One region of the Streptomonospora salina genome, then DNA from elsewhere that is predicted to be linked to it. Evidence: predicted binding sites of a transcription regulator. Region 1 holds the regulator's gene; the other holds the start of a gene.
The links. Region 1 encodes LexA, which represses DNA repair genes until DNA is damaged. Its sites were predicted from a motif close to TCGAACANNTGTTCGA; they were not measured.
Positions count from the first base shown of each region.

Region 2: the regulator LexA is predicted to act here: its motif matches at 1,280-1,295, upstream of ruvC (crossover junction endodeoxyribonuclease RuvC).

Region 1 covers NZ_JACHLY010000001.1:4,529,692-4,533,095, reverse strand. The annotation lists gene HNR25_RS25465 (LysM peptidoglycan-binding domain-containing protein) at 405-1,076, opposite strand; gene lexA (transcriptional repressor LexA) at 1,565-2,182, shown strand; gene HNR25_RS20515 (alpha/beta hydrolase family protein) at 2,513-3,404, shown strand, end outside.
Region 2 covers NZ_JACHLY010000001.1:4,707,274-4,710,677, forward strand. The annotation lists gene HNR25_RS21305 (YebC/PmpR family DNA-binding transcriptional regulator) at 1-342, shown strand, start outside; gene HNR25_RS21310 (DUF4282 domain-containing protein) at 534-1,049, shown strand; gene ruvC (crossover junction endodeoxyribonuclease RuvC) at 1,395-1,961, shown strand; gene ruvA (Holliday junction branch migration protein RuvA) at 1,969-2,583, shown strand; gene ruvB (Holliday junction branch migration DNA helicase RuvB) at 2,595-3,404, shown strand, end outside.

The DNA of each region.
Region 1 (3,404 bases):
GAGCACGGCCGACCGCGAACACGGAATCCGGTCGCCCGGGGCCTCTCCGGGGCGGCGGGGCCGGCCCGGAGAGGCCGCGCCGGCGGCGGGAAGGGGGCGGACGCGCACACCGGCGGCGCACCGGGCGGATTCCCGGCACCGGACGCGGCGGCGACCGGTCGGTACCTTACTCGCCCGCGCCGCCCGCTCGGGCGCGTACACGCCGGAGCCCGGCCGGGGCCGCGGGGCGCGTGTACGGCGCATCGGGACCCGTCACCGCCGCTGTGGAGAGCGCGGTGGGATATCTCCAGGGCGGCACCGGCGCAGCTGCCGCGGCGCCGGTACAGCGGCGCCCGAATTCGGCCGGCGGCCGACAGGGCTGTCCCGGCGCGACCGGTTCGCCGGCGGTCCCGGTACGGGTCCGGTCAGAAGTCCGGCATCTCCAGCTCCTGGCCCGGTTCGAGCTCGGACTCGCCGAGACCGTTCACCCGCACGATCCTGTGCACGGTGCTGCGGGGGTCGTCGCCGGGTCGCACGCGCTCGGCGATGTCCCAGAGCGTGTCGCCGTCGCGGACGACGACGGTGGAGGGGGGTTCCTCGCGCAGAGCGGATTCGGGGGCCGCGCCGGATGCGGCGGCGCCGGCGGTGGCGGCGGCCGTGGCCAGCGCCACCAGCGCGGCGGTGGCCAGCACCGAGGCGGCGGTGCCCACGACGATGCGCCCGCGGCGGGTGAGGCGGTCGCTCCAGACCCGAACGGCGGCGGCCAGCGCCGTGGCCGGGGCGCGGGACGCCCGGGCGGGCTCGGGGTCCGGATGCACCGGCCGTCGCCGGGAGCGGTCCGGAGCCGGCTGGGCGGGTACGGCCGCGGCTTCGGCCGCGGATTCGGCGCAGCTCCACTCCGGAAGCTGCCGCTCCCAGTCGAACAGCGCACCGTTGTGCGCGCCCGGGATCGTGTCGGCCGCTGCCGCTCCGCCGAGGCGGGCGGACTCGTCGGCCGGCGGCGGCGCCTGGGCCGGCACCACCCACAGCCGGGAGCGGCGGCCGCGGCGGCCGGGCCGGGCGGCAGAGTCGGGAGCCGGTGCGTCCGGCCAGTCCACGGGGGATTCGAATGCAGCGGCGGATCGAGACGCAGACAGAGTCATGGCCACACAGCCCTCACCTTCGTACGCCAGTCCATTAGAACTAACGTTCGATTCCTACCGCATCCGCGCGAAATTTTCAGCACCATCTCGAACGTTTGTTTGATATTGCCGTGTGCACGCAGTAGCGTTGGACATGTTTCGCTGCGGTATCGGCGCTGCCACTCGACGTGGTCGCACGCGCGCTACCGCTGGCGAAGATCGATCGACGGGCCGGTCCCACGTGTCGGGGGGATCCGCCTGACGCCTGCACCGATAGCCGCATCCAGAACAACCGACCCCCGAGGAGGCCGGCCGTGCCGGAGGAGAACCACGGAACCCAGGAACCTCACGCGGGCGGGGGGTCCGTCACCGCACTCCGGTCCACTGCCGCTCCACCCGCGGATCCGCAGGACTCCGCTGACGGCGCCGAGGGAGCACCGAAGCTTACCGCCCGCCAGCAGAGCGTGTTGAACTGCATCCACCGTTACGTGCGGCAGCGCGGGTATCCACCGTCGATCCGGGAGATCGGCGACGCGGTGGGGCTATCGAGCCCGTCCAGTGTGGCGCACCAATTGAAGGTGTTGCAACGCAAAGGCTATCTCTATCGCGATCAGAACCGCCCACGCGCGGTCGAAATCCGCATTCCGGGACAGGCTCCGGTCCGCTCGTGGGACCACTTGGAGGAGACCCCCGAGGCCGACGAATCCCGGGCCACGGCGGTTCCGGTCGTCGGACGCATCGCCGCCGGCGGCCCGATCCTGGCCGAGGAGTCCATCGAGGACGTGCTCACCCTCCCCAAGCAGCTCGTGGGCGAGGGCCGGCTGTTCATGCTGAACGTGGTCGGCGACTCGATGGTCGATGCCGCCATCACCGACGGCGACCTGGTCGTCGTCCGCCAGCAGCCCGACGCCGACAACGGCGACATCGTCGCTGCACTGCTGGACGACGAGGCCACGGTCAAGACCTTCAAACGCGACGACGGCCATGTGTGGCTGCTGCCGCGCAACGACGACTACACGCCGATTCTCGGTGACGACGCCACCATTCTCGGCAAGGTCGTCACCGTTCTGCGACGCGTGTGAGGCACCGGCGGCGTCCGGTAACGAATTCGAATCGCTTCGGCACGGGCCCGTGATCCGGCTTACTGATCACGGGCCCGACACGTTTTCGGAATTCAACGGTTATCCCGCTCCCGATCCGTCCGGCGGCGCTTCGCCGCCTGGACACGCGGCGCGCTAGACCACAACGCGGCAGAAGCGCCAGGGACCAAAGGCCGGTGCCGCCACCGGTTCGGCAGCACAGCGTGTACGGGCCGAGGCGTCCCGGTCCCGCGGGCACGAAGGTCCCCGGCGCGGCCGCCGCCGACCGCGCCGGCCACAGCCCGGGGCGGACCCGGCCACTACGGTGGGACCATGCCCGTCCGCGCCGCCCTTCGCGCCACCGCCCCGTCCGTGCTCCTGACAGTCCTGCTCGCCGCCGGCTGCGCCCCCGGCGACGGATCCGGCGGCTCCGGGACCGCCCCCGAACCGCCGGGCGTCCGCCCGCAGCAGCTCCCTGTGACATTCGAGAGCGGACCCGACACCCTCCACGGCACCTTCGCGCTGCCGCCCGGCGGCGGCACGGACCTGCCCGCCGCGCTGATCGTCTCCGGAAGCGGCCCCACCGACCGCGACGGCGACAACCCGGCCCGGCCCGACGCGGGAACCAACGAGAACTTCGCGCGCGTACTGGCCGACTCCGGGGTGGCGTCACTGCGCTACGACAAACTCGGCAGCGGCAAGACGGGCATGGCCGCACGCGACGACGACGCGACGGTCGGCTACGACGTCTTCGCCGAGGAGTTCGCCGACGCCTACGCCCACCTCGCCGACCGGCCCGAGGTCGACCCGTCCCGGCTGATGGTGGTGGGCCACAGCGAAGGGGCGCTGTTCGCGCTGAACGCACACACGATCGTCGACGCGCATCCGCCCCGGGCGCTCGTCCTCGCCGCCCCGCCCGGCCGGCGCTACCTCGACACCGTCGACCGGCAGATCACCGAGCAGGTCCGCCAGGCCGAGGCCGCCGGATCCATGGACTTCGGGCGGGCCGAGGAGACCCTGTCCGACCTGCGCTACGGCATCGCCCGGATCCGCGACGGCGAGGACCTGGACGGGCTGCACCTGGCATCGGAGGTGAACCGGATCCTGGCCCCCGAGTTCGTACCGTTCCTGCGCAGGATCGACACCATGGACCCGGTGGAACTGGCCCGCGACCTGCCTCCGCAGACCGCCGCACTGGTGCTGCGCGGCACGGAGGACTCCCAGA
Region 2 (3,404 bases), 180 kb from region 1:
CGCAAGGGCGTCGTGACGGTCTCCAAGGACAGCGCCACCGAGGACGACGTCACCCTCGCGGTGGTCGAAGCCGGCGGCGAGGACGTCAACGACCTCGGCGAGTCCTTCGAGGTCGTCAGCGAACCCAACGAGATCGTCAACGTGCGCACGGCACTGCTGGAAGCGGGCATCGAGTACGACTCGGCCGAGGTCTCCTTCCTGCCCAGCGTCGAGGTCCGGGTAGGCGAGAACGACGCGAAGAAGGTCATGCGCGTGGTCGACGCCCTGGAGGACTCCGACGATGTGCAGAACGTCTACACCAACGCCGACATCCCCGACGACGTCATGGCCAAGCTCGGCTAGAGTCCCCGCGCCTCCGCGCCCGTACGCCGCACGCCCCGCACTCCGGTCCCGGAGCGGGGCGTGCGGCGTTTCGCGCCCGCCGGGCCGCCCGGGTGCCGCGGATCCGCCCGCTCGCCCCGCTGCGCGCGGCCGCGCGCGGTAGGGTGGCCAACCGCCGAAGCAGTCCCGCCCAGCCGCGTGAGCGAGGCCCCATGAATCCCCCCGGTGACACCCCCGACGAGTCCGGCCGTCCCGACTACGGTTCCCGGCCCGGGCCGGATCCGTCCGGCTACTCCGATCCTGCGGGCTATCCCGGCCAGCCGGGCCAGCCGGGCGCGTCCGGCCCCCAGCAGGGCCGGCAGCAGCCGCCGCACCAGCCGCCCTACGGCGCGCCCGGTCCCGGCCCGGCGGCTCCGCCGCCCGCGGCCGGCCCCAACTTCGTCACGGCGCTGTTCGACTTCGAGTTCCGCAGCTTCGTCACCACCCGGATCACCAAGGTGCTGTTCGTCCTCGGCCTGGTGCTGATCGCGATCTCCACCCTCAGCGGGATCGTCGGCTCCTTCGACCTCATATCCCACAACGCACTGGCCGGCCTGCTGGCCCTGCTGGGAGCACTGGTCGGCGGAGCCGTGTCGGTGCTGCTCACGCGTGTGGTCCTGGAAGTGCTGATCGTGCTGTTCCGCATCAGTGAGCACCTCGCCGCGCTCCGCGCCCGCAGCGGCATGTGAGCCGGCGGGTGCTCCGCGGGCGGCGCCCGTCGGCGGAGTCCGCCGGGTCTTGTCGGGGGTGGTGCCCCGGTCCTCACCGAGCGCGGGGTTCTCACCGGCACAGTGCTGGAGAACGGTTGAAACCCCGCGCTCGTTTTCGGTGCACCCGACACAACGGGCCGCGGCCGAGGGCGGACGCGCCGAAGGGCGGGGGAGAGGAGCGTCGCCGGTTCCCGATAGGCTCGGAGCCTGCGAACGGGCGTTCGAGGACGGCGCCGCGGCGCGCAGAGCCGCTGTCGGGAACGGCGGAGCGCCCGCACGGGCAGGCAGCGCCCGCCCGGCCGGTGCGGACGAGGGAGGAGCGGCGTGCGAGTCATGGGGGTCGATCCGGGGCTGACCCGGTGCGGAGTGGGAGTGGTCGACGGCGCGGTCGGGCGGTCCCTCGCGCTGTCGGGCGCCGGGGTCGTGCGCACCGGCGCCGACGCCGACCTGCCCGAGCGGCTCCTGGGCATCGAACACGGCATCGAGGACTGGCTGGACCGGTACCGCCCCGACGCCGTCGCCGTCGAGCGGGTCTTCGCCCAGCACAACGTCAGCACCGTCATGGGCACCGCCCAGGCCAGCGCGATCGCGATCACGTGCGCGGCCCGCCGCGGACTCCCCGTCGCGCTGCATACGCCCAGCGAAGCCAAAGCCGCCATCACCGGCAGCGGACGCGCCGACAAGGCCCAGGTGCAGACCATGGTCGCCCGGCTGCTGGGCCTGGACGCCGCCCCCAAACCGGCCGACGCCGCCGACGCCGCCGCACTGGCCATCTGCCACATCTGGCGCGGCGGTGCCCGGGACCGCATCGCCCAGGCCCAGCAGGACCTCGCCCGCAAGGTGGAGCTGGCGCGCCGCACCCGTCCGACCCCCGAAACCCCCGGAAGGTGACGCCGACGTGATCGCGTTCCTCAGCGGCCGCGTGGCCGCCCGCACCGGAGGGACCGCCGTGATCGAGGTCGGCGGCGTCGGCATGACCGTGCACTGCACACCGACGACCCTGGCCGGCCTGCGGGTGGGCGAGCAGGCCACCGTCCCCACCTCGCTGGTGGTCCGCGAGGAGTCGCTGACCCTCTACGGATTCGCCGACGACGACGAGCGCGAGGTCTTCGAACGGCTCCAGCAGGCGAGCGGGGTCGGGCCGCGCCTGGCGCTGGGCATCCTCGCCGTGCACACGCCCGACGTCCTGCGTTCGGCCGTCGCCTCCGAAGACACCGCCGCCCTCACCCGCGTACCCGGCGTCGGACCCAAGGGCGCCCAGCGCATCGCCCTGGAACTGCGCGACAAGCTCGGTCCGCCCCCGGCCGCCGACCCCGCCGTCGCCGAGCACGGTGCCGCGCCTCCCGCGGCCGAGGCGCCGTGGCGCCCGCAGGTGGTCTCGGGGCTGGTCAACCTGGGATGGTCGGCCAAGGACGCCGAAACCGCGGCCGAGGCCGTCGCCCCCGAGGCCGCCGACTCCCCCGATGTGGCCGTGCTGCTGCGCAGCGCCTTGCGCAGGCTCAGCCGGTCTTAGGAGCACACACGATGAGCGACTACGAGCGCGACGCCGTCGCGGCCGACGCCGACTCCGACGAGCGTGCGCTGGAAGGAGCGCTGCGTCCGCGCAGCCTGGACGACTTCGTCGGCCAGGAGCGTGTCCGCCAGCAGCTGTCGCTGGTGCTGCGCGGCGCTCAGCGGCGCGGCCGGGCCCCCGACCACGTGCTGCTCTCCGGCGGGCCGGGCCTGGGCAAGACCACCCTGGCCATGATCATCGCGGCCGAGCTCGGCGCGCCCCTGCGCATCAGCTCCGGACCGGCCATCGAGCGCTCCGGCGACCTCGCCGCGGTGCTGTCCACCCTGCACGACGGCGAGGTGCTGTTCCTCGACGAGATCCACCGGATGGCGCGCCCCGCCGAAGAGATGCTCTACGTCGCCATGGAGGACTTCCGCGTGGACGTGATGGTCGGCAAAGGGCCGGGCGCGACCGCCATCCCGCTGGACGTCGCCCCCTTCACCCTGGTCGGCGCCACGACGCGTTCGGGACTGCTGCCCGCACCGCTGCGCGACCGGTTCGGCTTCACGGCCAACATGGACTTCTACGACGCCGCCGACCTGGAGTGGATCCTGCGCCGCTCGGCCGGCCTGCTGGGCGTCGAGGTCGACGGCGACGCCGCCGCCGAGATCGCCGGGCGTTCGCGCGGCACCCCCCGCATCGCCAACCGGCTGCTGCGGAGGGTGCGCGACTACGCCGAAGTGCACGGCGACGGCCGCCTCACCCGCGACACCGCCTGCGCCGCGCTGACGCTGTTCGAGGTCGACCACCACGGGCTGGACCGGTTGGACCGGGGGGTGCTG